DNA from 2 places in the Chelatococcus daeguensis genome. Region 1 is predicted to be linked to the other one. Evidence: predicted binding sites of a transcription regulator. Region 1 holds the regulator's gene; the other holds the start of a gene.
What was found. The regulator LexA, encoded in region 1, represses DNA repair genes until DNA is damaged. The targets are predictions, from matches to a motif close to TGTTCNNNNTGTGTTCNG.
Positions count from the first base shown of each region.

Region 2: the regulator LexA is predicted to act here: its motif matches at 1,999-2,016, upstream of BOQ54_RS12655 (ATP-dependent helicase).

Region 1 covers NZ_CP018095.1:1,957,743-1,972,345, reverse strand. The annotation lists gene BOQ54_RS09385 (anthranilate synthase component II) at 1-418, shown strand, start outside; gene trpD (anthranilate phosphoribosyltransferase) at 429-1,442, shown strand; gene trpC (indole-3-glycerol phosphate synthase TrpC) at 1,450-2,256, shown strand; gene moaC (cyclic pyranopterin monophosphate synthase MoaC) at 2,253-2,756, shown strand; gene BOQ54_RS09365 (molybdopterin molybdotransferase MoeA) at 2,767-3,978, shown strand; gene lexA (transcriptional repressor LexA) at 4,093-4,791, shown strand; gene BOQ54_RS09355 (ComEC/Rec2 family competence protein) at 4,769-7,060, opposite strand; gene gltX (glutamate--tRNA ligase) at 7,221-8,642, shown strand; gene gltA (citrate synthase) at 8,903-10,195, shown strand; gene lpxB (lipid-A-disaccharide synthase) at 10,273-11,436, opposite strand; gene BOQ54_RS09335 (LpxI family protein) at 11,436-12,293, opposite strand; gene lpxA (acyl-ACP--UDP-N-acetylglucosamine O-acyltransferase) at 12,296-13,096, opposite strand; gene fabZ (3-hydroxyacyl-ACP dehydratase FabZ) at 13,101-13,565, opposite strand; gene lpxD (UDP-3-O-(3-hydroxymyristoyl)glucosamine N-acyltransferase) at 13,617-14,603, opposite strand, start outside.
Region 2 covers NZ_CP018095.1:2,653,033-2,667,635, forward strand. The annotation lists gene BOQ54_RS12640 (FAD-binding oxidoreductase) at 1-892, opposite strand, end outside; gene BOQ54_RS12645 (thioesterase family protein) at 1,080-1,631, shown strand; gene BOQ54_RS12650 (hypothetical protein) at 1,638-1,913, opposite strand; gene BOQ54_RS12655 (ATP-dependent helicase) at 2,028-4,427, shown strand; gene BOQ54_RS12660 (HlyU family transcriptional regulator) at 4,442-4,744, shown strand; gene BOQ54_RS12665 (AraC family transcriptional regulator) at 4,805-5,668, shown strand; gene BOQ54_RS12670 (AzlC family ABC transporter permease) at 5,665-6,396, shown strand; gene BOQ54_RS12675 (AzlD family protein) at 6,393-6,695, shown strand; gene BOQ54_RS12680 (aminopeptidase P family protein) at 6,877-8,703, opposite strand; gene BOQ54_RS12685 (hypothetical protein) at 8,962-9,174, shown strand; gene BOQ54_RS20390 (hypothetical protein) at 9,222-9,344, shown strand; gene BOQ54_RS12690 (50S ribosomal protein L11 methyltransferase) at 9,355-10,272, opposite strand; gene ligA (NAD-dependent DNA ligase LigA) at 10,345-12,522, opposite strand; gene recN (DNA repair protein RecN) at 12,881-14,548, opposite strand; gene BOQ54_RS12710 (outer membrane protein assembly factor BamD) at 14,565-14,603, opposite strand, start outside.

The DNA of each region.
Region 1 (14,603 bases):
CGAGCTCATCGAGAAGGCGGCGCCGAGCGTACCCATGTTCGGCGTGTGCCTCGGCCTGCAGGCCATGGGCCAGGCCTTCGGCGGCGAGGTGGTGCGCGCGCCCCTGCCGATGCACGGCAAGATCTCGCGCGTGCATCACAAGGGCGAGGGCCTCTTCCGCGGCATCAACGGCCCGTTCGAGGCCACGCGCTACCACTCGCTCATCGTGGCGCGCGAGAACTGCCCGGCCGACCTCGCCGTCACCGCTGAGAGCGAGGACGGCCTCGTCATGGCCATGGCGCATCGGCGGTTGCCGCTCCACGGCGTGCAGTTCCACCCCGAGAGCATCCTCTCAGAGCACGGCGCGACCATAATGCGCAATTTCCTCGATATCGCCGCGCGCTGGAATGAGACCGGGCGCCCCGCAAGAACGAGCTGACGGAGCACCGATGGACGCCTTCAAACCCTTCATCGCCAAAGTCGCCACCGGTGTCTCGCTGAGCCGCGAGGAAGCCCGTCAGGCTTTCGACACCCTGCTCTCGGGCGAGGTGACGCCGGCCCAGAGCGGCGCCTTCCTGATGGCGCTGCGCGTACGCGGCGAGACGGTGGATGAGATTGCCGGCGCGGTCGAGGCGCTGCGCGCACGCATGGTGCGCGTCAGCGCTCCGGCGGGCGCCATCGACATCGTCGGTACCGGCGGCGACAACGCGGGCAGCTACAATGTCTCGACGCTCGCCGCCATCATCGCCGCCGCCTGCGGCGTACCGGTCGCCAAGCACGGCAACCGGGCCGCCTCCTCGAAATCCGGCGCCGCCGATGTGCTCGCCGCACTCGACGTCAAGGTGGGCCTCGACCCGGCTGGTATCGAGCGCTGCCTTGCCGCGGCGGGTGTCGGCTTCATGTTCGCGCCCGCTCACCACGCCTCCATGCGCCATGTGGCGCCGGTGCGCGTCGAGCTCGGCACCCGCACCGTCTTCAACCTCATCGGGCCGCTCGCCAATCCGGCCGGCGTGCGCCACCAGCTGCTCGGCGTCTATTCCGAGAGCTGGCTCCAGCCGCTCGTCGAGGTGCTCGCCGCCCTCGGCGCGCAGCGCGTCTGGGCCGTGCACGGATCCGACGGGCTCGACGAGATGACGACGACCGGGCCGACCTCGGTGGTGGCGCTGGAGGACGGGCGCATCCGCCGCTTCACCGTCACGCCGGAGGATGTCGGGCTTGTCCGGGCGTCGATCGCCGACCTGCGCGGCGGCGAGGCCGAGCACAATGCGGCCGCGCTGCGCGCGGTGCTCGCCGGGGAGAAGACGCCCTACCGCGACATCGCCGTCCTCAATGCCGCCGCCGGCCTCGTGGTCGCCGGCAAGGCCGCGGATCTCAAGGAGGGCGTTGCGGCCGCCGAGGCCGCCCTCGACAGCGGCGCCGCACGCGCTACGCTCGAGCGGCTCGTTGCCGCGTCGAATGCGTGAGGGCCCCATGAGCGATATTCTGGCGAAGATCGAAGCCTACAAGCGCCGCGAGATCGCGGCGGCGAAGACGCGCATCCCGCACGAGGAGATGGTGCGCCTCGCCCATGCCGCCCCGGCCCCGCGCCCGTTCCTCGCCGCCGTCGAGGCCCATCTGGCCGCGGACCGGCCGGCCCTCATCGCGGAGATCAAGAAGGCGAGCCCGTCGAAGGGCCTCATCCGCGCCGATTTCGACCCGCCGGCGCTGGCGAAGGCCTATGCGGACGGCGGCGCGAGCTGCCTGTCGGTGTTGACGGACGGCCCCTCCTTCCAGGGCCATCCGGACTATCTCGGCGCGGCGCGCGCGGCCTCCGGCCTGCCCGCCCTGCGCAAGGACTTCCTGTTCGAGCCCTATCAGGTCTACGAAGCGCGCACGTGGGGCGCCGACTGCATCCTCGTCATCATGGCCTCCATCAGCGACGAAGAGGCGCGCGCCCTCGTCGCCGCGGCCGAGGAACTTACGATGGACGTCCTCGTCGAGGTGCACGATGCCGAGGAACTCGACCGCGCGCTGGCCCTCGGTGTGCGCATGATCGGCATCAACAATCGTGACCTGCGCACCTTCGAGACATCGCTCGCCGTCAGCGAGGCGCTGGCGCCACGCATTCCCTCCGGCCACATCGTCGTCGGCGAGAGCGGCATCTTCACCCATGCCGACATCGCGCGGCTCGCGGGTGTTGGCATCCGCACCTTCCTCGTCGGCGAGAGCCTGATGCGCCAGACGGACGTGACGGCCGCGACCCGCGCCCTCCTCTTCGGCGAGGCTGCAGCGGCATGACGCGGCTCACGCACGTCGACGCCTCGGGCAAGGCCAACATGGTCGACGTGGGCGACAAGGCCGTGACGCAGCGTATCGCGCAGGCGGAGGGCCATGTCGTCATGCTGCCGGAGACGCTCGCCCTCATCCGCTCGGGCGAAGCCAAGAAGGGCGACGTGCTGGCTACGGCCCGCATCGCCGGCATCATGGCGGCGAAGCGGACCCATGAGCTCATCCCCCTCTGCCATCCGCTGAACCTGACCAAGGTGAAGGTCGACTGCACCATCGACGAGGCGCTTCCGGGCGTACGCGTGACGGGCGAGGCGCGCGTCACGGGTCAGACCGGCGTCGAGATGGAGGCGCTGACCGCCGTCTCCGTCGCCTGCCTCACCATCTACGACATGGTGAAGGCCGCAGACCGGGCCATGCGCATCGAGGGCATCCGCCTCCTCGCCAAGAGCGGCGGCAAGTCCGGCGATTTCCGCGCCGGCGACCGGCCGGACGCGGAGAAGACGGCATGAGGAGGCCAGCTTGGCCCTGACGCCGGTCGCCGATGCGCTCGCCGGCATCCTCGCCGGCGCGAGCCCCGTTCGCGAGCACGAGACCGTGCCGCTGCACAGGGCCGCCGGCCGCACGTTGGCCGTCGACCTCGCCTCCCTGCGCACCCAGCCGCCTTTCGTCGCCTCCGCGATGGACGGCTATGCCGTGCGTGCCGCCGATGTCACGGCCGTTCCCGCGCGCCTCTCGCTGATCGGCACCAGTGCCGCCGGTCATGCCTTTGCGGGCGCGGTCCGGCCCGGCGAATGCGTGCGCATCTTCACCGGCGCGCCCCTGCCGGCGGGCGCCGACGCCATCCTGATTCAGGAGAATGCCCGCGCCAACGGCGACCAGATCGAAGCGCTGTCGACGGTGGCGGCCGGGCGCTTCGTGCGCGAGGCCGGGCTCGATTTTCGCGAAGGCGAGATCCTGCTGCAGGCCGGCCGGCAACTCGCCCCCTCGGCAGTTGCGCTCGCCGCGGCCATGGGCCATGCGGCGCTGCCAGTGGTGCGGCGGCCGCGCGTTGCCATTCTGGCAACCGGAGACGAACTCGTCCGCCCCGGCGAACCGAGCCGACCCGATCAAATCGTCGCCTCCAACACCTATGCCGTTGCGGCCATCGCCGAACGGGCCGGGGCCGAAGCCATCGACCTCGGCATCGCCGGTGACGATCTCGCCGCGCTCTCTGCCGCGATCGATGCGGCCAAGGAGGCCCGGGCCGACGTGCTCGTGACACTCGGCGGCGCCTCGGTGGGCGATCACGATCTCGTGCAGCGCGCCCTTTCGGCGCAGGGATGGCAGCTCGGCTTCTGGCGCATCGCCATGCGCCCGGGCAAACCCCTGATGCACGGGCGCCTCAGCGCCATGGCCGTGCTCGGCCTGCCGGGCAATCCCGTCTCCAGCATCGTGTGCGCGCTCATCTTCCTCGCGCCGCTCGTGCGGGCGCTGAGCGGCGATCCGGATGCGGCCGAAATCGCGACCCTGCCGGCCCGGCTCGGCAGCGATTTGCCGGCCAATGACGAGCGGCAGGACTATCTGCGCGCCCGCCTCGCGACGGCCGACGACGGCACCCTCGTCGCCAGCCCCTTCCCGCGCCAGGACAGCTCCATGCTGCGCCTCATGGCGGAGGCCGAGGCGCTCGTCGTGCGTGCGCCCCATGCCCCCGCCGCCCGGGCGGGCGAGCCCTGCCGCATCATCCGGCTCTGAACTTCGCCTCGGTCGAACTTGCGGAACACACCGGGAACGTCTAATCTCGTTCATGATTTGTTTTCGACTCGCATCGACAATGCGATTCGACGAGGGGGAGCGAGATCGCCGGCCATGCTGACGCGCAAACAGCACGAACTCCTGCGTTTCATCCACGAACGCCTGCGTGAGACCGGCGTGCCGCCGTCCTTCGACGAGATGAAGGAAGCCCTCGATCTTAAGTCGAAATCCGGTATCCATCGCCTCATCGTGGCGCTGGAGGAGCGCGGCTTCATTCGCCGGCTTCCGAACCGCGCCCGGGCGCTCGAGGTGCTGCGCCTGCCCGACGGCGTCGCCGCAGCCCCGCGCGGGCGCTTCAACCCGAGCGTGGTCGAGGGCGGGCTTGGCAAGGTGCGCGCGCCGGCGCCTCAGGCGGTCGAACCCGCTGTCCAGACAGTTGCGATTCCTGTCATGGGCCGGATTGCTGCCGGCACGCCCATTTCCGCCATCCAGAGCCGCAGCCACACCGTCTCGCTGCCGCCGGACATGCTGGGCAGCGGCGAGCACTTCGCGCTCGAGGTGCGCGGCGATTCGATGATCGAGGCCGGCATCCTGGATGGCGATACGGTCGTCATCCGCAAGCAGGATACGGCGAATACAGGGGATATCGTCGTCGCCCTGATCGATGACGAGGAGGCAACGCTGAAGCGCCTGAGGCGCCGCGGCTCCTCCATCGCGCTCGAGGCGGCCAACCCGGCCTACGAGACGCGCGTGCTCGGCCCCGACCGGGTGCGCATCCAGGGCAAGCTCGTCAATCTGCTGCGTCGCTACTGACGTCGGGCTCCTGATCCTCCCCGCCCGTCTCATCGGCTGACGCGGGCGATGGCCGGCCCGTCGCGGCGCCGGCCGCCGTGGACAACGGTCGTGAAGGAAGCGCCTGCATCCAGGCGCGGCGCTCGTCGGAGGGCAACTGGCCGATGAGCCGATCGCTGCCGCCATTCCCGAGGATGACGGCCATTGCGCCGTTCTCGCGCAGCTTCGTGCGGTCGATGACCACGGGCGCTGCACAGCCGGGCGGGACGGTGAGCGCAGTGACGAGGATGTCGGCCCGCCGGCAGTCCTCGACGAAGGCCGAGGGGCGGCGCACCAGGGCGACCATGCGGCCGTCGACCGCCTGCATGGTGCAGCCGTCGCGGTCGCAGAAGACTCCGCTTTTGAGGCTTTCGTCGCCCGGCTGCCTCGCATCGCCGTCTGCGCGCAGCCATTGGGCGACGACGAAGGACGAGGCGCGGCCGAGCACGGCGAGACGCCCCTCGACACCCCGGACGGCCGCGCTCGCACCGTTGCGGTCGACGAAGATGTCCGGCCGCGCCGCTCCCGCGGCGATGGCGAGGGCGGCGGCCGCGGGCACGGCGGCGAGCCAGCGCAGCGGCGAGATGCAGATGGTCAGCACGAGCAGCGCCAGCGAGAAGAGGATGAGCGCGCTGCCCGGAAAGGCCGGTATCGCCATCACGGACAGGCGCCAGTCCTGCATGGCGTGGGAGACCGCGAGCACGATGGCCGTGCCCTGCCCCATCAGCCACCAGATGGGCGCGTCGAGGCCGAAGGGGTTGAGCAGAACCCCGAGCACAGCCGCCGGCATGACGATGAAGGAGACGAAGGGCAGCGCGATGCCGTTGCCCACCACGCTCAGCGGCATCGCCGTCTGGAAGTGATAGGCGCCATAGGCCCCTGTCGCCAGGGAGGCGACCAGGGTCGTGACGACGAGGGTGACGGTCCATCGCCACGCATGGCACAGGGCGCGCGCGACCGGACCGAGCGACGCCTCGCCCCTGCCCGGACGGGCCGCCTGCCATTCCGCGAGCGCCACGAGACAGGCCACTGCCGAGAACGACATCTGGAAGCTCGGCCCGAGCACTGCCTCCGGCTCGAGGGCGAGACACAAGATGGCGGCGAACGCGAGATTGCGCATCGAGAGCGCCGGCCGGTCGGCGAGAATGGCGCCGAGCATGGTCAGTGTCATCATCAGCGCCCGCTGGGTGGCGACGTCAGCACCCGAGAACAGGCAGTAGCCCACGGCCCCCGCCATGGCCGTCGCGGCGGCGATCTTCTTGATCGGCCACGTGAGGGCGATGGCCGGAAAGAGCGCGAGGAGCGCGCGCACGGCCCAGAACACCGTGCCGGCGGCGAGCGCCATGTGCAGACCGGAGATCGACACGATGTGATAGAGGCCGGCGGCGCGCAGGGCCTCGTTGGTATCCTCGGTAATGAGGCCGCGCTTGCCGGTGACGAGCGCAGCCGAGACAGCCCCCTCCTGCCCGCCGGCGGCACGGGCGATGCGCGTCGTCAGCGCATTACGCGCCTCGTCAAGCCATGTTGCAAGGGCCAGGCGCCAGTCCGGCACGCGCGGCGGGGCACTGATTTCCACACGCCCCACAAGCGAGCCGACGGCGCCGATGCCGCGGAAGAAGGCGTCGCGCGTGAAATCATAGCCGCCCGGCCAGGCCGCCCCGGGCGGCGGCATCAGGCGAGCGGTGGCCTCGATGAAATCGCCGGCGCGCAGCCGGGCCGGCTCGCGCATCGACACCCGCACACGCGCCGGGCGCTCGCCGTCGCCGAGGTTGCCGAGCGTCTCGACCCGCACGACGGCCCGCGGCCCCTGAGGCCGCTCCTCCACGCTTTCGACGAAGCCGGTGAGCGGCGCGATGGTCACGCGTGCGAGCACCGGCGCCTCCACGCGCGCCGTCCGTGCCGCACCGGCGAGGAAGCCGGCGAAGAGAAAGGCGGCGGCAACCGCCGCGACGAAAGTCACATGACGTCGCGAAACGGCTGCCAATCCGACGGCGATGGCGAGGGCGGCGACAGGCGCCCAGACGCTCGGCTCGCGGTCGGCCGCGAAATAGAGCAGCACCCCGATGCCGAAGCTCACCGCCGCCCAAGGGAGCAGGCGCCGGTGCGTGCTCTCCTCGTCTAGGCAGCGGACAAGGAAAGGGGTGATATCGGCAAGGGACAGGCCACCAGCCCGAACGGCGCCGCGTCCGCCGGTCGCGCGATCGAGCACGGCGGCAACGGCACGGGCCTGGCGAGATCGTTCCGGCGGCATGCGGAGCGAGGAATTCCTTACGTCGGACGGCAGGTCATGCTACACGAGCGCCCGCTGCATTGAACCATCAAGTCGCCGGATTTTGCGAGCAGCAGAACCGAGGCATGCGGCACGCTCGCATCGATTCGCCACCGCCACCTTCCGAGAGTTCCGAACACCCATGTCAGGCACGGTCGTCACCCGCTTCGCGCCTTCGCCCACGGGCTTCCTCCACATCGGCGGTGCCCGCACGGCCCTGTTCAACTGGCTCTTCGCTCGCCACCACGGCGGCAAGATGCTGCTGCGGATCGAGGATACCGACCGGGAACGCTCTACCGAGGCCGCGATCCAAGCGATCCTGGACGGCATGACCTGGCTCGGCCTCGATTGGGAGGGCGAGGTCGTGCACCAGTTCGCGCGCGCGGCGCGCCATCGCGAGGTGGCAGAGGAGCTGTTGCGTCGGGGCAAGGCCTATTACTGCTACGCCACGCCGGAGGAGCTCGAGGAAATGCGCGCCCTCGCCCGCAAGGAGGGGCGGCCGATGCGCTACGACGGCCGCTGGCGCGACCGCGATCCCGCCGAGGCGCCGGCCGGCGTCAAGCCGGTGATCCGCCTCAAGGCGCCGCAGACCGGCGAGACGGTGGTGGACGATCAGGTCCAGGGCCGCGTGACGTGGCAGAACAAGGACCTGGACGACCTCGTGCTGCTGCGCTCGGACGGGACGCCGACCTACATGCTGGCCGTCGTGGTCGACGATCACGACATGGGCGTCACCCACATCATCCGCGGCGACGACCACCTGACGAACGCGGCGCGGCAGACGCAGATCTACGAGGCGCTCGGCTGGGCGGCGCCGGTGATGGCGCATATCCCGCTCATCCACGGACCGGACGGCGCCAAGCTGTCCAAGCGGCATGGGGCGCTCGGCATCGACGCCTACCGCTCGATGGGCTATCTGCCGGCGGCGCTGCGGAACTATCTCGTGCGCCTTGGCTGGAGCCACGGCGACCAGGAGATCTTCTCTACCGAAGAGATGATCGCGGCCTTCAATCTCGCCAGCATCGGCCGCTCTCCCGCCCGTTTCGATTTCGCCAAGCTGGAGAACCTCAACGGCCACTACATGCGCCTTGCGCCGGACGAGGAGCTTGTTCGAGCCATCGAGGCGCTGCTGCCGGAGATCGGTCCGGCCCGCGGCCTCGGCACCTCGCTGGAGCCGGCGCTGCGGGCCAAGCTCCTCGCCGCGATGCCTGGCCTCAAGGAGCGCGCCAAGACCCTGATCGAGCTCCTCGACAGCGCGTCCTATCTTTATGCATCTCGTCCCCTGCAACTCGACGAGAAGGCGCGCGGCATTCTCGACGACGACGCCCGGACCCGACTCGGCCAAGTGCTCCGCCGCCTCGAGAGCCTCGATGCGTGGACGCCGGCGGGAACGGAGGCTGCCGTGCGCGCGGCCGCCGAGGAGGCGGGCGTGAAGCTCGGCCTGATGGCACAGCCGCTACGCGCGGCGCTAACGGGGCGCTCCACCTCGCCCGGCCTGTTCGACGTCATGGAGGTGCTCGGCCGCGAGGAGAGCCTGGCGCGGTTGCGTGATCAGACCCGCTGACGGGCCTCCACCGGGCGGGTTGATGCGGCGCAGCAACGACTTCTCCCAAGGGTTGCGGCGCCGGCATTGTTGCCGGTCAAGTCCCGCTTCCGGCGCTGCTTGAACGCATGCCGCGAATGCGATACGCAGGCCTCGATCTTATCTCGATCGGATCGAAAAACCGCGGGACGGCGGAGCGGAAAGGCAATCACAGCCAAGGGGCAACCCCTGCCGATGAGCCGTTGTCCTGTGCGCTTTACCCGAAGAAAGGGGATGCATCCATGAGCGCAGGAACGGGCACGTTCTCCATCGACGGCAAGACTATCGACCTTGCCGTGCGAGAGGGAACGATTGGGCCGAGCGTCGTCGACATCGCGCCGCTCTACAAGAATGCCGGGATGTTCACTTACGATCCGGGTTTCACCTCGACCGCGAGCTGCGAGTCCAAGATCACCTATATCGACGGTGACGAGGGCGTGCTTCTCTACCGCGGCTACCCGATCGAGCAGCTCGCCGAGCACGGCGACTTCCTGGAAACCTGCTATCTCCTCCTCTACGGGGAGCTGCCCACGGCGAGCCAGAAGGCCGATTTCGACTACCGCGTGACGCGCCATACGATGGTGCACGAGCAGATGACGCGGTTCTTCCAGGGCTTCCGCCGCGACGCCCACCCGATGGCGATCCTCGTCGCCTCGGTCGGCGCCCTCTCGGCCTTCTATCACGACTCCACCGACATCTCCGATCCGCAGCAGCGCATGATCGCCTCCATGCGCATGATCGCGAAGGTGCCGACGCTTGCGGCCATGGCCTATAAATATTCCATCGGCCAGCCGTTCATGTATCCGAAGAACAACCTCGACTACACGTCGAACTTCCTGCACATGTGCTTCGGGGTGCCGTGCGAGGAATACGTGCCGAACCCGGTGCTCGCCCGGGCGATGGACCGCATCTTCATCCTGCATGCCGACCACGAGCAGAATGCCTCCACCTCGACGGTGAGGCTCGCCGGTTCCTCGGGCGCCAATCCCTTCGCCTGCATCGCGGCGGGCGTTGCCTGCCTGTGGGGCCCGGCTCACGGGGGCGCCAACGAGGCGGCGCTCAAGATGCTGGAAGAGATCGGCACGCCCGACCGGATCCCCGAGTTCATCGCCCGCGCGAAGGACAAGAACGATCCGTTCCGCCTCATGGGCTTCGGCCACCGGGTCTACAAGAACTACGACCCGCGGGCCAAGATCATGCAGCGCACGACGCACGAAGTGCTGAACGAACTCGGCATCAAGGACGACCCGCTGCTCGATGTCGCCATGGAGCTCGAGCGCATCGCGCTGCACGACGAATATTTCATCGAGAAGAAGCTCTATCCGAACATCGACTTCTACTCGGGCATCACGCTGAAGGCGATGGGCTTCCCCACCTCCATGTTCACCGTGCTGTTCGCGCTGGCCCGCACCGTCGGCTGGATCGCGCAGTGGAAGGAGATGATCGAGGATCCGTCCCAGAAGATCGGCCGTCCGCGCCAGCTCTACACCGGCGCGCCGCAGCGCGACTACACCCCGATCGCCCAGCGCTCCTGAGCGGTTCGGACCAACGAAAGGGCCCCTCGCGGGGCCCTTTTTGTTTTCTCGTCGTTCTGCCTCGGCTTCCTCGCTGCTCAGCGCCCGGCGACGGCGAGCACGATGCGCGCAGCCCTCTCGCTCGGTGCCTCGTCGCCGATGCGCATCGCCGCATCGAGGCGGGCGAGCGCGGCGAGCTGGGCCTGCCTTTCCGGCCCTTCCTCGATCAGCGGCGCGAGCGTGCCGGCAAGCTTCTCGGGCGTGCAGTCCCATTGCAGGCGCTCGGGAATGGCGCTCTCGCCGAGGATGAGATTGGCGAGGGTGATGGTCGACACGGTGAGGAGGTGCCGCACCTGGGATTCGAGCCAGCCCACCTTGTAGGCGACCACCATGGGCACGCCGGACAATGCAAGCTCCAGGGTGACCGTGCCGGAGGCGGCGAGGGCCGCGTGGGCCTGCCGGAAGGCCGCCAGCTTGGCCGCGGCGCCGTGGACGATCTGCGGCTTCACTGGCCAGGTGGCGACAGCGGCCTCGATCTCATCGGCGAGGTGCGGCACGACCGGCATCAGCCAATGCAGCGGCCGCCGGCTCTCGGCCTCGACCAACGGCAAGGTCTCGCGGAAGACCGGCATGAGCCGGGACACCTCGGAGCGGCGGCTGCCAGGCAGCACCAGAACCGTCGCGGGCGCCCCTTCGGCAAGGGCCGGCCGCTCCCCGCTTGCCGGGCGCAACTCGGCCAGCCGCTCGATGAGCGGATGGCCGACATAGCTGCATTGAGGGCCGCCGAGACGCGCGTGGGCCGCCGGCTCGAAGGGCAGCAGCGCCAATACGTGGTCGACATAGGCGCGCATCTTGCGGGCGCGGCCGGGGCGCCAGGCCCAGACGCTCGGGCTGACATAGTCGACCACCGGCAGGTCGGGCAGGCGCTTGCGCACCCTCTTCGCCACCGCATGGGTGAAATCGGGGCTGTCGATGATGACGAGGATATCCGGCCGGGCCGCCACGGCGGCATCGACCGTGCGATGCACCCGGTCGATGATCGTTCTGAGACGGCCGATGACGGCGGTGAAACCCATGACGGCGATGTCGTCGAGCGGGAAGAGACTCATCAGCCCTTCGCCGGTCATGGCGTGGCCTCCAACGCCCGAAAAACGGATGTCCGGATGCCGGGCCCGCAGCGAGCGCATGAGCTTGAAGCCAAGCTGGTCGCCCGATTCCTCCCCGGCGACGATGAAAACGTGCAATCCCGCCTGCTGCTGCATCAGCTCTTGATCCTGTCGTGCCGTCGCTCGATGCCGAGGAGGAAGAGGCCGCGCCGGTCCGCCTCGGCGATCGTGCCGGGCCCGTCGACGATCAGCGTTGCACCGGCGCCGATGGCGATGCCGGCAAGGCCGGCCCGCGCCGCGCAGGCGACGGTGCGCGGCCCGATGGTCGGCAGGTCGACGCGCAGGTCCTGTCCGACCTTCGCCATCTTGACCATCACCCCGCCGTGGACGGCGCGCAGGCGAGGGCTGCGCCGCAGGCGGCGCGCGCGCGCCAGCATCGCGTCGGTGCCCTCCGGTCCCTCGATGGCAACGACACGCCGCGCGGCAACGACCACCGCCTGTCCGACGTCGAACGGTGACAGTGCCTCGAGCACCCCCTGCCCGGCCGCCGCGGCCGCAAGGCTCGGCTCGTCGGGCATCACCGCGCCGAGAACGCCTGCGCCGGCAAGCAGCTCCGGCGCCAGCCGATCAATGCCGCCCACGGTAAGACCGCGTTCCTCGAGGAGACGGATAACGCCGGCGAGCAAGCCGTCATCCCCAGCCCCGAGGATCGCGGCGATCTCGTCGCGGTTCCGGAATGCCGCAAGCGCTCCAGCGAAGGCCGTGGGCTTCGGCCGATGCACTGTGCCGACGAGCACCACCTCGGCCGGCGCCCAAGCCTCGAGCTGTGCGAAGATACGCTTGTAATCAAGGATGTCGACGACAACGTCCGCTTCGCGGACAAGCCCGCGCTCGGCAAAGCCGCGCAGGGCAAGGACCCGAACGCTCCGATCGCGCCGCAACAGGGCTGCGCGAAGCAGGCCCGGCAGGGCCCCGCCGCCGGCAAGCAGGGCGACCGGTGCGCCAGCGGCCATGGTCAGTTCTCGTCGGAAGCCCGCGGAGTGCAGATGGAGCGCTTGCCGCCCTCGCGGATGAAATCGAGGATCTCATGCACGACGGCGTGGTTCTGGAACTCCGCCGCCACGTCCTCCACGCGCTCGCGCAGGCTGCCCTCGTCCGCGAAAAGCAGGCGGTAGGCGCGCCGGACAGTGTGGATATCATCGCGCGAGAAGCCGCGACGTTGCATCCCGACGATGTTGAGGCCCGACAGATAGGCACGGTTGCCCATCGCCATGCCATAGGGGATGAGGTCGTTCTCCAGGCCCGACATGCCGCCCACGAACGCATGCGCGCCAACACGCGCGAACTGGATGACCGCTGCCCCGCCGCCGATGATGACGTAGTTGCCAACGGTTACGTGGCCCGCCAGCATGACGTTGTTCGATAGGATGACATTGCTGCCGACGTGGCAGTCGTGCCCAACGTGCGAATTGGCAAGGAAGGCGCAGCGGTCGCCGATGACCGTCTTCATGCCCCCACCTTCGGTGCCGGGATTGAGCGTGACGCCCTCACGGATGATGCAGTCGCTGCCAATCTCGAGCGTCGAGGGTTCGCCGCGATACTTCAGGTCCTGCGGCTGATGGCCGATGGAGGCGAAGGGAAAGATCCGCGTGCGGGGCCCGATGCGGGTACGGCCCGCGACAACCGCGTGGCTGACGAGTTCGCAACCGTCTCCCAGCGACACCTGCGGGCCGACATGGCAATAGGGCCCGATGCGCACGCCCTCGCCGAGGCGCGCACCCTCCTCGACAATCGCCGTCGGATGAATCTGCGACATCAGCTCACTCTACGACCAGCATGGCGCTGACTTCAGCCTCGCAGACGAGCACGCCATTGACCTTCGCCTCACCACGATACCACCACATGTTGCGGCGATTGGCGAGCTTGGTCATGTGATACTCCACCGTGTCGCCGGGCACGACCGGCTTGCGGAACTTGGCCTTGTCGATGGTCATGAAATAGACCTCCTTCGGTCGCGCCTTCTGGGCGAGCTTGGAGGCCACGCACATGGCTCCGGCGGTCTGGGCCATGCCCTCGATCATGAACACTCCGGGGAACAGCGGACGGCTGGGGAAGTGCCCCATGAACTGCGGCTCGTTGTAGGTGACGTTCTTGATGCCGATGCAGCTCTCGTCGCCCTTCATCTCGATGATGCGATCGATGAGCAGGAAGGGATAACGGTGCGGCAGATAGCTCAGGATCTGCACGATATCGGCAGCCTCGAGGCCCGTGGTCGCATCGTTCATGTATCGTCGTCTCCCCGCACAACGCAGACGCCGGGCGCCCGCAGTGGTTCCTTATCCTTCACCGGCGTCGCCGCGCCGGGCTGCCAGGTTCTTCAAGGTCATCAGTTCCCGCAGCCAGACCCGCATGGGCTTGGCGGGCGAGCCGCCCCACCTGACGCCCGCAGGCACGTCGGTCGCGACATTGCTCGTCGCCGCGATCTGTGCGCCCATGCCGATGCGAACGTGGCCGACGACACCGACCTGACCGCCGAGGACGACGAAATCCTCCAAGGTGGCGCTGCCGGCGATACCGACCTGCGAGACGATGACGCAATGGCGGCCGATGACGACGTTATGACCAATCTGCACCAGGTTGTCGATCTTGGTCCCTTCGCCGATCACCGTGTCGCGGCTGGCGCCCCTGTCGACCGTGGTGTTGGCGCCGATCTCGACATCGTCCTGGATGATGACGCGCCCGATCTGCGGCACCTTGAGATGACCTTCGGCGCTCATGGCGAAGCCGAATCCGTCCTGCCCGATCTTGGCGCCCGCCTGCAGAATGACGCGGTTGCCTATCAGCGCGTGCTGCAGTACCACACCCGGCCCGATGGAGCTGTTGCGGCCGATGCGCACGCCGGGACCGACCACGGCATTCGACGCGATGACCGTTCCGGAGCCGATCTCGGCTCCCGGTCCCACGCTTGCCCCCGGATCAACGATGACGCCCGCCTCCAGCCGCGCCTGGGGATGCACATAGGCGCCGGGCGAGATGCCGTCGGCAGCGAACTGCGAGCCAGGCCGCACTGCCGCCGGATACATTGCCGTGAGCACCTTGGCGAAGGCACGGTAAGGCTCGGCGACCACGAGCGCGACGCAGCCGGCGGGCACCCGCGCGGCAAAACGCTTCGAGACGAAACAGGCACTTGCCTGCGTGACGTCGAGCGCAGCCGCATAGCGCGGATTGTCCATATAGGCGAGATCGCCCTGCGCCGCGCTTTCGAGCGGCGAAACTCCGCTCAACACCATCTGCGGGTCGGCGCCCGCAGGCAGCGTCACTCC
Region 2 (14,603 bases), 700 kb from region 1:
CCTTCACGCCCGCTTCCGTGCCGTGGAACTCGACGAAGAGCATCGGCGTCTCCTGGAGGCCAAGCTTGGCGTGCAGATTGACGCCGCGAATCATCACCTCGTCGAGCAGCTCGATGCGGGCAACCGGCAGGCCCATCTGGATCGTGGCGATGACGGCGTCGCACGCGGCCTTCACGGAGGGGAACGGGCATACGCCGGCCGACACCGCCTCGGGAATGCCGACGAGCTTCAGCGTGACCTCGGTGATGACGCCGAGCGTGCCCTCGGAGCCCACGTAGAGCCGCGTCAGATCATAGCCGGCTGAAGTCTTGCGGGCGCGCGTCGAGGTCTTGACGATCTCGCCCGCCGGCGTGACCACCGTGAGCGCCAGCACATTGTCCTTCATCGTGCCGTAGCGGACCGCATTGGTGCCTGAGGCCCGCGTCGCCGCCATGCCGCCGAGAGAGGCGTCCGCCCCCGGATCGATGGGGAAGAAGAGCCCCTGGTCGCGCAGGTGCTCGTTGAGCTCCTTGCGCGTGACGCCCGCCTCCACCGTGCAGTCGAGGTCCTCCGCATGGACGGCGATGATGCGCTTCATGCGGCTCATGTCGATGGACACGCCGCCGTAGGGAGCATTGACATGGCCTTCGAGCGAGGTGCCCGTACCGAAGGGGATGACGGGCATGCGATGCGCCGCGCATAGCCGCACGATCTCCGCGACTTCCTCGGTGTTCTCGGGGAAGACCACGGCGTCAGGCGGCTGGTTAGGGATCCACGTGAGGGTATGGCCGTGCTGCTCGCGCACGGCCTGACTCGTGACGAGGCGGTTGCCGAAGCGCTCGGCGAGCGCGGCGACGACGGCCGCCACGGTCGTCTCGTCCGGTCTTGCCGGCTGTTCTGCGGCGGAGGTCATGCGCGAATCCTCGGGCTATTGCTCATGGGCTCGAGCGCATCTTCTATGCCCTTGCGCCGCGCACAAGTGCGCATTCGTCGCAAGGCGACACGATTCGTTAGGTTTGCATTCAGGTTGGAATGCTTAAACTTTGATCCTGGGGTGCCTCGCCCGGCGCCCGGCAGCCAGCACGATCCGGAGAGGTTCCTTGCGCAACCCGGCAGACGCACCGGCCCTGTTCTTTGCCCCCTTCGTCTCCTCGACCATGCGGGCGGAGGCGCACTGGATCGACTATAACGGCCACCTTAACGCCGCCTACTACAACGTCTTCTTCGACCGGGCGGTGGACGAGGCGTTCGGGCTCGTCGGCCTCGGCCCCGGCTATGTCGAGGAGCGCAAGGCCTCCTTCTTCGTGGTCGAGAGCCATATCCGCTACCGGCGCGAGCTGCGCGAGAACGACCCGGTCCGCGTCACGCTGCAACTCCTCGCCTTCGACGAGAAGCGCATCCACTATTTCATGGAGCTGCATCACGCCGCCGAAGGCTGGCTGGCGGCCTCCTGCGAGAACCTGTCGCTGCACGTCGACATGCGCACGCGCAAGGTAGCGGCCTTCCCGCCGGACATCCTGGCGAACCTCGCCGTCATGCGTGCGGCGCATGCCCGTCTTCCGCATCCGGAAGACGCCGGCAGGTCCATCACCATGCCGGAGCGGGGCGAGGACGAGTACGAGCCTCAGATCGCCTCCGGCACCCGCCACTGAGCGACATCAGCAGCGCGGGCATTCCATCGTGCGCAGGGGCTGCTGAAAGCGGTCGATCTGCTGCTGCTGCCGCATCTGGTTGAATTCGAACTGCTGCTGCTGCCGGTCCTGCGAACGCTGCAGCTCGCGCGTCACATCGCGGTCAGACTGGCGATATTGCCGCTCTACGCGGTTGAGGGCCCCTTCCTGGCCGTGCGCCGGCAGCGGACCGGCGGCGAGGCCGATCATGAGCGCCGCGCCCGCGGCAAGGGCCGGCGCGAGCAACACCATTCTGCGGGGCATCCTGTCCACTCCTCTCATCATGCCCCCTATATAGGGGCCGCGTGCCTCCCCTCCTAGGCCGGCGAGTGACCGCGACACTCGACGCCGTTCGCCTTTTGGTCCATGGTCCGACCGATGACTCGCGTACCCACACAGGGCCCTGCGTCCGGCCCCGACGATCTCGCCCACACGCCCCGCCCCGGCTCGCTCGCCGCCCGGGCGCGCGCGGCCGCCGCGCCGACGCCCTACCTCTCCGGTCTCAATGCCGAGCAGCGTCGGGCGGTGGAGGCGACCGAAGGCCCGGTCCTCGTGCTCGCGGGCGCCGGAACGGGCAAGACGCGCGTCCTGACGACGCGCATCGCCCATCTCATCGCGACCGGGCTCGCCTGGCCGTCAGGCATCCTCGCCGTGACCTTCACCAACAAGGCCGCGCGCGAGATGAAGGAGCGCGTCGCCCACCTCGTCGGCCCCGCGGCGGAGGGCATGCCCTGGCTCGGCACCTTTCACGCCATCGGCACCAAGATCCTGCGCCGTCACGCCGAGCTCGTCGGGCTCAAGTCCGACTTCACCATCCTCGACGTCGACGACCAGATCCGGCTGCTGAAACAGGTGCTGCAGGCCGAGAACATCGACGACAAGCGCTGGCCGGCCCGCCAGCTCGCCAGCCTCATCGACGGCTGGAAGAACCGCGCCCTGCAGCCCGCGAAGGTACCGCACGGCGAGGCCGCCGCCTTCGCCCACGGGCGCGGCGCGGAACTCTATGCGCTCTATGAGGAGCGGCTGAAGATCCTCAACGCGGCGGATTTCGGCGACCTGCTGCTGGAATCGATCCGGCTCTTCCAGGAGCATCCCGACGTCCTCGCCGACTACCAGCGCCGCTTCCGCTACATCCTCGTCGACGAGTACCAGGACACCAACGTCGCCCAGTACCTGTGGCTGCGCCTCGTTGCCCAGGCACACCGCAACCTGTGCTGCGTCGGCGACGACGACCAGTCCATCTACGGCTGGCGCGGCGCGGAGGTGGACAACATCCTGCGCTTCGAGCACGACTTCCCCGGCGCCACCGTGGTGCGGCTCGAGCGCAACTATCGCTCCACCGGCCATATCCTTGCCGCCGCTTCGCATCTCATCGCGCATAACGAGGGTCGCCTCGGCAAGACCCTGCGCACCGAGGACGAGCCGGGCGAGAAGGTCACCGTCACCGGTGCCTGGGATTCGGAGGAGGAGGCCCGCCTCATCGGCGAGGAGATCGAGGCCTTGCAGGGAAAGGGCCATCCGCTCTCCGAAATGGCCGTGCTCGTGCGTATCTCGGCGCAAATGCGCGAGATCGAGGACCGCTTCGTCCAGCTCGGCCTGCCCTACCGCGTCATCGGCGGCCCGCGCTTCTACGAGCGCATGGAGATCCGCGACGCCCTCGCCTATCTGCGCTGCGTCGTGCAGCCGGCCGACGACCTCGCCTTCGAGCGCATCGTCAATACGCCGAAGCGCGGCCTGGGTGATGCCACGCTGCAGGTGCTGCACGCCCATGCCCGCGCTGCGCGCATCCCGCTCATGGAGGCGGCGCGCTTCATCGTCGAGACCGAGGAGTTGAAGCCGAAGCCGCGCAGGACGCTGCGCGACCTCCTCGCCAATTTCTCGCGCTGGTCGCAGAGCCTCGAGGCGACGCCCCACACCGAGCTCGCCGAGACGGTGCTGGAGGAATCGGGCTATACTGAGATGTGGCAGAAGGACCGCTCGGCCGAGGCCGCGGGCCGGCTCGAAAACCTCAAGGAGCTCGTCCGCTCGCTCGAGGAATTCCCCGACCTGCCGAGCTTCCTCGAACATGTCTCGCTCGTCATGGACGCGGTCGAGAGCGACAGCGACGACCGCGTCAGCATCATGACCCTGCACGCCGCCAAGGGGCTCGAGTTCGACACCGTCTTCCTGCCCGGCTGGGAGGAAGGGCTGTTCCCGAACCAGCGCGCCCTCGACGAGAGCGGCCGTGCCGGCCTCGAGGAGGAGCGGCGCCTCGCTCATGTCGGCCTCACGCGGGCGCGGCGCCGGGCCAAGCTCTATTTTGCCTCCAACCGCCGCATCCACGGCCTGTGGAATTCGACCATCCCGAGCCGCTTCATCGACGAATTGCCGGAGGCGAGCGTCGAGGTGACCGAAGCGCCGGCTGCCTATACCTACGGCAGCTACGGCCAGAGCCGCTTCGACATGGCCGAGCCCTTCCGCTCCTCCTATGCGACGCCGGGCTGGCAGCGCGCGCAGGCCAACAGCGCCGGCTGGGGCGGTGGACGCGGCGGCCAATCCGGCAGCTTCGCGTCGGGGCGCGGCGCCGGCGCGAGGCGTGGCGGACCGTTGATGATCGAGGGCGAACTCGTCGCCAAGTCGACGGGAACAGCCTCGGCCTTCGGCACGGGCGACCGTGTGTTCCATCTCAAGTTCGGTCCCGGCACGGTCGCGGCTGTGGACGGCAACAAGCTCACCGTCGATTTCGACAAGGCCGGCCGCAAGATGGTGCTCGACAGTTTCGTCGAACGCGGCAGCTGAGGGGAGACGAGCCAATGAGCTTTTGGAAGGGACTTTTGGGCGGGCTCTTCGGCGGCGGGCGGGAGGCCTCGCCCGAGGATGCGCCTGCGGGCGAGGCCGTGGAATACAAGGGCTTCCGCATCCGCCCCGCGCCCTACCCCGCCGGCGCCCAGTTCCAGACCGCCGGCATCATCGAGAAGGAGATCGGCGGCGAGACAAAGGAATATCGCTTCGTGCGCGCCGAGACCCACGCGAGCCGCGGCGACGCGGAGAATTTCGCGCTCACCAAGGGCCGGCAGATCATCGACGAGCAGGGCGAGCGCATCTTCAAGGATTGAGATCGCTTGCATCACTTTTGTTCAAGACCGGCCTCGAGCGCTTTCGCGTATGATGGCGGCATGGATACGGTGACTCAGGAAGAGGCTGTTGCGGCGACGCCGCTCGCGGATGACGAGCGGGCGCGTTTCTTCGCGGCTTCGCCCTTCGGCGGGCTGGAGTGCCTGACCGCCACCTTCCGCTTGCATCGCTACGCTCCGCATGCGCACGAGACCTATGCCGTCGGCGCCATCCTCGCGGGCTGCGAGACCTTCTCCAGCCGCCGGGGCCGCGGCTATGCGGGACCGGGTGAACTCGTCTTCATGAACCCGCACGAGGTTCACGACGGCGCCCCGCACGACGGCGGCTATGCCTACCGCATGAGCTATCCGTCCATCGAGACGCTGGGCGCCGTCGCCGCGGAAGTCAGCGGGCGCTCAGACGTGGGCATCCCCTTCTTCCCGCAGCCCGTGGTGCACGATCCGGCCGGCTTCGCCCTCTTCGTGGAGGCCCATGTGGCCCTCCAGGAGGATGAGGACGCCCTCAAGGGCGCCGAACTCCTCTACAGGTTCCTGTCCCTCGTCATCGTGCGCCATGCCCGCCTGCCCGCGCGCGAGCCCGGGCGTGAGCACGGCCCCGTCGCGCGCGTCAAGGCGCTGCTCGGCGAGCGTTTCGCCGAGCCCCTCACGCTGGAAGACCTGGCAGCGGAGGCGCGCCTGTCACGCCATCATCTCATCCGCGCCTTCGCGCGCGAGACGGGGATGACCCCGCACGCCTTTCTCGTCAATCGCCGCATCAATGCCGCCGAAACCCTGCTGCGCGCCGGGCTTTCGCCGGCCGAGGTGGCGCAGGCGACAGGCTTTGCCGATCAGAGCCACCTCACCCGCGCCTTCAAGCTGCGCCGCGGCGTCACGCCCGGCGCCTACCGCATGGCCTTTGCCCGATGAACAAGCCCTTTGCGCCCTCGGCGCCGGTCGACATGGCGCGCGAGCGCGCGGCCGGCATTCGCGACATCATGCCCGTGATGGTCGCCGCCGCCCCCATCGGCCTCCTGTTCGGCGCCCTGTGCGCCGGCAAGGGGCTGAGCCCGGCCGAGGCCGGCCTCATGTCCGTCCTCGTCTTCGCCGGCGGAGCCCAGTTCGCGGCGCTCGAACTGTGGACGTGGCCGGTGCCCATCGCCACGCTCGCCTTCTCGACCCTGCTCATCAACGCCCGCCACATCCTCATGGGTGCCTCGCTGGCGCCGAAGATGCGCAGCTTCTCCCTCGGCCAGAAGCTCGCCGGCTTCTACGTCCTCACCGACGAATCCTGGGCGCTGGCCGAGCGGCGGGCGAAGGACCGGCCGCTCACCCCGGCCTACTGGTTCGCAGTCGCGGGACTGCTGCCCCTCTGCTGGGTGGGCGCAACCATCGCCGGGGCCGTCCTCGGCTCGTTCCTGGGCGATCCGGCGCGCATCGGCGCGGATTTCGCCTTCACCGCGCTTTTCATCGGCCTCATCGCCGGCTTCTGGAACGGCCGCGTCAGCGCCGCCGCCATCGGCGCGAGCGCCGCCGTCTCGGCCGCCACCTATTTCGCCTTCGGCCCGCCGTGGCACGTGGCGGCCGGCGCACTCACCGGCATCGCCGCCGCCTATGTCGCCGCCCCCGCCGGCGAGGAGCCTCCGGAGGCCGCATGACCATCGACCCGACCACCCTCGCCGCCATCCTCGCGATGGCGGTGATCACCTACCTCACGCGCATCGCCGGCATCTTCCTCGTCGGACGGCTCGCCCTCTCCGGCCGCGCCAAGGCGGCCTTCGACGCCATCCCGCCGGCGGTGCTCGTCGCCGTCATCGCACCGACCGCGCTCGCCACCGGCTGGCCGGAGACGCTCGCCGCCCTCGTCACCGCCGTGGCCGCGACGCGCCTGCCCCTCCTCGCCACCATCGCCGTAGGTGTCGCGAGCGTGGTCCTGCTGCGGATGATCGCGGGATAGGCACGGCAGCCGCGATTTTCAGCCGTCATGCCCGTGCTTAGCACACGAAAACGGGGAACAGCGGCGCGCAACCTCCTCGCCCGCCTTGGCCGGGCTTGTCCCAGCCATCCACGCCTTTCGGCCGAGTGCAAGCATGGCGTGGATGCCCGCGACAAGCGCGGGCATAACGGAAAGCCCGCGCTCAGCCCCCAACCGTCCGTGTCGCCTCTACCAGCCACGCCCGGTCCGCGCCCTCGAGCGCCGGCATCAGCGCCTCGCGCACGCGGGCATGGTAGGCGTCGAGCCACGCACGCTCTTCGTCGCTCAGCAGCGAAGGCTCGACCAGCGCGAGGTCGATGGGCGCCAGCGTCAGCGTTTCGAAGCCGAGCATCGGCCGGTCGGCGCCGGGCATGTCCCGCTCCTCGACGAGAACGAGGTTCTCTATGCGGATGCCGTATTCGCCTTCCTTGTAGTAACCCGGCTCGTTGGAGAGGATGACGCCCGGCTCCAGCGGCGTCGTGCCCAACTTGGAGATGCGGTGCGGCCCCTCGTGCACCGAGAGGAAGGCGCCGACGCCGTGGCCCGTGCCGTGGTCGAAGTCGAGCCCCGCCTCCCACAGCGGCCGGCGCGCGAAGCTGTCGAGCTGCGCGCCGCTGGTGCCCTTCGGGAAGACCGCCGTGGCGATGGCGATATGACCCTTGAGCACGCGGGTGAAGCGCTCCCGCATCTCGGCACTCGGCGTGCCCACGGCGAGCGTGCGCGTGATATCCGTCGTGCCGTCCTCGTATTGCGCGCCGGAATCGATGAGGAAGATGCCCTCGCCGATGCGGCGGTTGCTCGCCATCGTGACATGGTAATGCGGCAGGGCCGCATTCGGCCCGGCGCCGGCGATGGTGTCGAAGGAGATGTCGACGAGCGCGTTCGTCTCGGCGCGGAAATTCTCCAGCGCGACCGCGGCGTCGATCTCCGTGAGGCTACCGCCGGGCGCCTCGCGGGCAAACCAGGCGAGGAAGCGGGTGACCGCCACGGCGTCGCGGCGCTGTGCGGCACGGGCGCCGGCCTTCTCCGCCTCGTTCTTGACCGCCTTCATGAGGCTGATCGGATCATCGCCCACATCAGCCGTGCCGCCGGCGGCGCTCACCGTCTCGCGCAAGGCCGCCGCCGCCGTCGCCGCGTCGAGCCGCACGCGCCGCCCGCCGGCGGCCGCCGTGGCGAGCGCGGCGAGCAAAGTGTCAGGCGAGGCAATGTCGGCGAGCGGCGCCAGCGCCTCGCGCAGCTCCGTCCCGATCTTGTCCTCGTCGATGAAGATTGTTGCCCGGCCGCCGCGCGGCACGAGCGCATAGCCGAGGGCCAGCGGCGTATGGGCGACGTCAGCCCCCCGCAGGTTGAAGAGCCAGGCGAGATTATGCGGATCGCTGACGACGAGGGCATCGCTGCGCGCCTTCGCTAGCTTCTCGTTGAGCTGCGACAGCTTGTCGGCAGCGGAGACGCCGGCGAAGATGAGCGGATAGGGCCGCGCCGGGGCTCGCGGCGGTACCGGACGGTCGCTCCAGATGGCATCGACGGGATTGTCGGCCACCGGCACCAGCGTGCCGCCCGCGTCCTCGGCCGCGCGGGCGAGCCTGTCCACCGCCGCGGGGGTGTGCAGCCATGGATCGTAACCGAGCTTCGCCCCCTGCGGCAGGTTCTCGCCGATCCAGGCCGCTGGCGGCATTTCGTTGCTCGCAACCGGTGCGAAAAGCTCGGTGTCGACCTGCTCGCGCACCTGCAGCGTATAGCGCCCGTCGACGAAGATCGCCGCCTTGTCCATAAGCACCACGGCCGTGCCGGCCGAGCCGCCGAAGCCCGTCAGCCAGGCGAGCCGCTCCGCATGGGGCGGCACGTATTCGCCCTGGTGCTCGTCGGCGCGCGGCACGACGAAGCCGTCGAGGCCCCGGCGGCGCAATTCATGCCGCAGCGCAGCAAGATGCGGCCCGCAGGCGGCCGGGTCGCGATCGTTGTCGAAGGCCTGAAAGCGGCTCTGCCTCATCAGCTTCGGGCTCCCTCATGCAAATGTTTCATATGTAACCGGTTTTTGGCATCGCGCGCCCAATGCGGCGGCAGCGTCGCACAATTGTCATGCACCTCACGCTGCCCTGGCAAGCATCCCGCGAACAGGCCCGCTCAGCATGCATAGGTCATATGCGCTGACCCATCTTCTTCGCACATGCAGCATTCCCTATATTGCGACCATAAACACGCGAGGAAGCGTTCCCGGGGCTGTCCTCCAACGTGCGGAGATGGACCCATGGCTTACGTTACGACCGACATCGCTTATGTAGCGCCCAAGAAGACCGGAGTCTTCAAGCGCATCCTCAATGCCCTCGTCGAGGCGCGCATGCGCGCTGCCGACCGGGAAATCCGCCGCCTGGAGGCGATCTACGGCCCGCTGACCCTGAAGGACGCGGACCTCGACAAGGTCAGCCTCGGCAAGTCCGGCGCACTGCCCTTCGCCCGCTGAGGCGAGGGACTGCGCAGCCGGTTCACATCGATCGAAAGGCAACAGATATGTTCATCGTGACCATCCTGAGGGCGATCGGCCGTTTTACGGTCACGATGGCCGAGATCGTCGCTGAGGCGCAGGCCATGCGCCGCGAGATGCGTCGCCGCTACCCGGCCATCGATTACTGACAGCGGCCTTTCATCGACGCGGGCGGGGGGCAGCGCCTCCCCGCCTCAGAACCAGCGTCGCCCAGCCTTCACGCTCGGCACGCCTGACGAGCGCCAGCCCCTGCGAGGCATAGGCGCTGACGACCCCCGGCACATCGCGGATCAGCAGCCCCGAGAGCACCAAGGTGCCCTGCGGGGCAAGCACTTTGCGCAGGGACGGCGCAAGAAGCCTGAGCGGCCGGGCAAGGATATTCGCAAAGACGAGATCGTAGTGACCCTTGCGGGCAGCGAAATGGTGCTGCACGCCCGGCGCTGCGTAAAGCCGCACGTGGTCGCGCGCGCCGTTCAGTCTCGCGTTGGCGCGCGCGACCGCGACGGCCACCGGATCGATGTCACCCGCCACGACCGGCCTATGCAAAGCCCGCGCCGCAGCGATGGCAAGGATGCCAGTGCCCGTGCCGACGTCGAGCACATGGCGGGGCCGTCCGCGCTTCAGCTCCGCGACGAGTTCCAGGAGGCAGCCGAGCGTCGTGCCATGGTGGCCCGTGCCGAAGGCGAGCGCCGCGTCGATCTCGACGGCGATGTCATTCGCCCGCACGACGGCCCGGTCATGGCTGCCGTGGACGAGGAAGCGCCCCGCCCGCACCGGCTTCAAGCCCTCAAGGCTCGCCTTCACCCAGTCCTTCACCTCGATCGGCGCGAAGACCGCGCCGTCCACCGCATCGCCGACGATGGGGCGCAGCAGGTTCAGGATCGCCGCCTCGTCCGGTGCGCTCGAGAAATAGACTTCCAGATGCCAGCGCCCGTCCGGAGCCTCGAAGGCTGCCACCGCCGTCTCGGCCGGATCGAAGAACTCCCCGAGAAGCTCGACCATGGCCTGGGCAGAGCTCTCGTCCGCGGCAAGGCGCATGGAATGGGTGGGCTTGTGCGGCGGCAGGCCTTCGAGCATGGGGCTGGCTTTCAGTAACGAATGGCGCGTGTCTTAGACCGTGTCGCCGCCCGGGGAAAGGGCGGGAGCGGTTCACGCCCCAACGAGCGTGAACCAGCCGTCCTCGTCGATGACCTCCACACCGAGCTCCTGCGCCTTGGCGAGCTTGGAGCCAGCGCCCGGCCCGGCCACCACGAGGTCGGTCTTCTTCGATACCGAACCCGCTACCTTGGCGCCGTAGCGCTCGGCCATGGCCTTGGCCTCGTCGCGAGACATGCGCACGAGCGTGCCGGTGAAGACCACCGTCTTGCCCGCGACCGGACTCTCGATGGTCACCGTCCGTTCCATCTCCTGCGGCGTCACTTGTGTAAGCAGCGCGTCCAGAGTCGTCTCATTGTGCGGTTCGGCGAAGAACTGCACCAGCGCCTCCGCCACCACCTCGCCGATGCCGTCGATGGCGTTGAGCTCCGCCCAGGCTTCCGATGCGCGGTCGCGGGCGGCGATCAGGGCCGCCCGCAGCGCCTCGAAGGTGCCGTAGTGGCGGGCGAGGAGCTTCGCCGTCGTCTCGCCCACATGGCGGATGCCGAGCGCGAAGATGAAGCGGTTGAGTGGCACCCGCCGGCGCGCCTCGATGGCCGCGAAGAGGTTGCGCACGCTCGTCTCGCCGAAGCCCTCGCGGTCCTTCAGCTTCTTCAGGCTCGCCGCATCGCGCTCGGCCAGTGTGAAGATATCCTGCGGGCCGTGCACCAGTCCCTCGCGGAAGAAGAGCTCGATCTGCTTGTCGCCGAGGCCGTCGATGTCGAGCGCGTTGCGCGACACGAAGTGCTTCAGGCGCTCCATGGCCTGCGCCGGGCAGGTAAGCCCGCCTGTGCAGCGCCGAACGGCGTCCTCCCGCCCCGTGCGGGGGTTGATCTCGCGCACCGCATGGCTTCCGCAGGCCGGGCATGTGGCCGGGAAGCGGTAGGGTTCGGAGCCGGCCGGGCGCTTGTCCATGACGACGCCGAGCACCTGCGGGATGACGTCGCCGGCGCGTTGGATCTCGACCGTGTCGCCAATGCGGATATCGATGCCACCGCGGATCGGCTGGCCGTCGCCGCCGATGCCGCGGATGTAGTCCTCGTTGTGCAGCGTCGCGTTGGCGACAACGACGCCGCCCACCGTGACGGGTTTCAGCTTCGCCACGGGCGTCAGCGCCCCCGTCCGCCCCACCTGGATCTCGATGTCGAGCAACTCGGTCATCGCCCGCTCGGCGGGGAACTTGTGAGCGATGGCCCAGCGCGGCGACCGCGAGACGAAGCCGAGGCGCTCCTGTAGAGCCAAACTGTCCACCTTGTAGACGACGCCGTCGATGTCGTAGCCAAGATTGGCCCGGTCGGCCTCGATGGCGTGATAGCGGGCGAGCAGATCCTCGACGCTGTGGCAGCGCTTCATCAGCGGGTTGATGGGAAAGCCCCAGCGCCCCAGCGCCTCAACCACCCCCATCTGCGTGTCGGCCGGCAGGGCCGACACGTCACCCCAGGCGTATGCGAAGAAGGCGAGCGGCCGGCGTGCGGTGACTGCCGGGTCGAGCTGGCGTAGCGAGCCCGCCGCGGCATTGCGCGGATTGGCGAAGAGCGGCTTCCCGGCCTCTGCCTGGCGCTGGTTGATGGCCGCGAAATCCGCATGGCGCATGTAGACCTCGCCGCGCACCTCGAACACCTCGGGCATGTCGGCGGCGTCGATCTCCTTGGGGATGGCGTCGACGACGCGGGCATTGGCCGTCACGTCCTCCCCCTCCTCCCCGTCGCCGCGCGTCGCGGCCGTGACGAGGCGACCCTTCTCGTAGCGCAGGCTGATGGACAGGCCGTCGATCTTCGGCTCGGCGGTGATGACAAGCGGCGCGTCGGGGGCGAGGCCCAGAAAGCGGCGGATCCGCACGACGAACTCCGCGACGTCCTCGTCGGCGAAGGCATTCGACAGCGACAGCATGGGCACGCGGTGGCGCACCTTGGCGAATTTCTCGCTCGGCCGGGTGCCGACCTTCTTCGTCAGGCTCTCGTCGGTGGCAAGGTCGGGAAAGCGAGCCTCCAGCGCCTCGTAGCGGCGCCGCAGGGCATCATAATCGGCATCGGAGATGGTGGGCGCATCCTCGCCGAAATAGCGGCGGTCGTGCTCGGCGATCTCGGCGGCGAGGGCCGCGTGCTCGCGCTTCGCCTCCCGCGGCGTCAATACCTCGACGGCGACGTCGCGCAGGGAAGCACCCGCTGTGGAGGACGAAGAACGTTCGGACATGGGCGTCGCGCTCATGGATTCGGGGAGCGCAGACTATATGACAAAGCGGGCCGTCTTCACCTACCTCGTCATCGCCACCCGCCCTTCGCCATCCAGTCCGCCCGCAGGACTATTCGCAGTGCTCGACACGCATATGGGGATAGGCCCCGTTGCCTCCGCGGAGCGATGCGGGCAGCGTCGCGGGCGCGAGGATTTCGTGGCCCCCGTCAGGGAGGCCACCGGCGGCCGCGGCGGCGAGGCGGCCTTTCCCCCTGTCGCTCGACTGCCTGCGATGCTTCGGCACCGTCACGGAGCCGATCGCGTCCTTCGACATGATGCACGAGGGATTAAAGGAGCTCCGCGCCTGGCCTTCAGGCGCTCAGCCTTCCGTCTCCAGCAGCCGCGCCGCGGCGGCGCGCGCCTCGTCCGTGATGGTTGCCCCAGCGAGCATGCGGGCGATCTCCTCCTGGCGCATGCGTTCGGCGAGCGGCGTCACGCGCGTCGCCACCTTGTCCGCGGTTGCCGCCTCCTTGGCGATGAGGAGATGGTTCGCGGCGCGCGCGGCGACCTGCGGGGCGTGGGTGACCGCGACGACCTGCACCCGCGCCGCGAGGCGCTTCAGGCGCTGGCCGATGGCATCGGCCACGGCGCCGCCGACACCGGTGTCGATCTCGTCGAAGATCAGCGTCGGCGCCGAGCCCTTGTCCGCCAGCACCACCTTGAGCGCCAGCATGAAGCGTGACAGCTCGCCGCCGGACGCGACCTTCATCAGCGGGCCCGGCCGCGTGCCCGGATTGGTCTGCACCCAGAATTCCACCCGGTCGAAGCCTTCCGCCGCCTCGGCGCTGTCGTCGCTGTCGATGCGCGCGATGAAGCGCGCCCGCTCCAGCCTGAGCGGCGGCAGTTCCGCATTGACGGCTGCTTCGAGCTGCGCCGCGGCCTCGGCCCGCCCGGCGCTGAGGTGCGCCGCCGCTGCGCGATAGACCGCGCTCGCCTCGTCCACCGCGGTGGAGAGCCGATCGAGTTCCGCCTCGCCGGCATCGATAGCGGCGAGATCGGCGAGGAAGCGCTGGCGTAGGGGCGCGAGGTCGTCCGCCGGCACATCATATTTGCGCGCGGCGGCCCGAAGCGCGAACAGCCGCTCCTCCACGCGCTCCAGTTCACGCGGATCGAAGGCCGCCGCGCGCAGCGCCTCCTCCAGGGCGGCGCGCGCATCGTCGAGCGCGACGAGGGCCGCGTCGAGCGCCGCGACACTGGGCTCGACGAGGCTCGGCGCCTGCTGCGCCCGCCGCTCCAGCCGGCGCACGGCGGCCGACAGGACCGGCACGGGCGAGGCATTGCCGGCAACCGCGTCGAAGGCCTCGTTCAGGTCGCTCGCCACCTTCTCCGCCTGCATCATGAGCTGGCGCCGCTCAGCGAGCGCCTCTTCTTCGCCGGCGTCGGGATTGAGCGCCTCAAGCTCCTCCGCCGCATGGCGCAGGAAATCGGCCTCCTTGCGCGCCGCCTCAATCCGAGCACGATGGCGCACGAGCGCTGCCCGCGTCTCGCGCAGGCGCGCATGGGCCGTCTCCACCTTCGCAGCCTCCTGCTGCAACTCCCCGAAGACGTCTAGGATGGCGCGGTGGGTGGCCGCATCGACGAGCGCCCGGTCGTCGTGCTGGCCGTGGATTTCGACGAGCGTGGCGCCGATCGTCTTCAGCGCCTGGACGCTGACCGGCTGGTCGTTGACGAAGGCGCGCGTGCGCCCGTCCGCATGCTGGAGGCGGCGCAGGATGAGCGCGCCATCCTCGGCGATGCCGAAGCTGCGTGCCGCCTGCCAGGCGGGATGCTCGCCCGCCACCTCGAAGACGGCGGTGACTTGCCCCTGCGCCGCGCCGTGGCGCACAAGGCCGCCGTCGCCACGTCCGCCGAGGGCCAGCGCGAAGGCATCGAGCAGGATGGACTTGCCGGCACCGGTTTCGCCGGTAAGGACGCTAAGGCCGCGATCGAAGGCGAGATCGAGCCGGTCGATCAGAACGATGTCGCGGATGGCGAGCTGGACGAGCATGCCGCCCGCGCCGCGATCAGCCGCCGAGGCCCACGGACCGCGTGAAGCCGCGGAA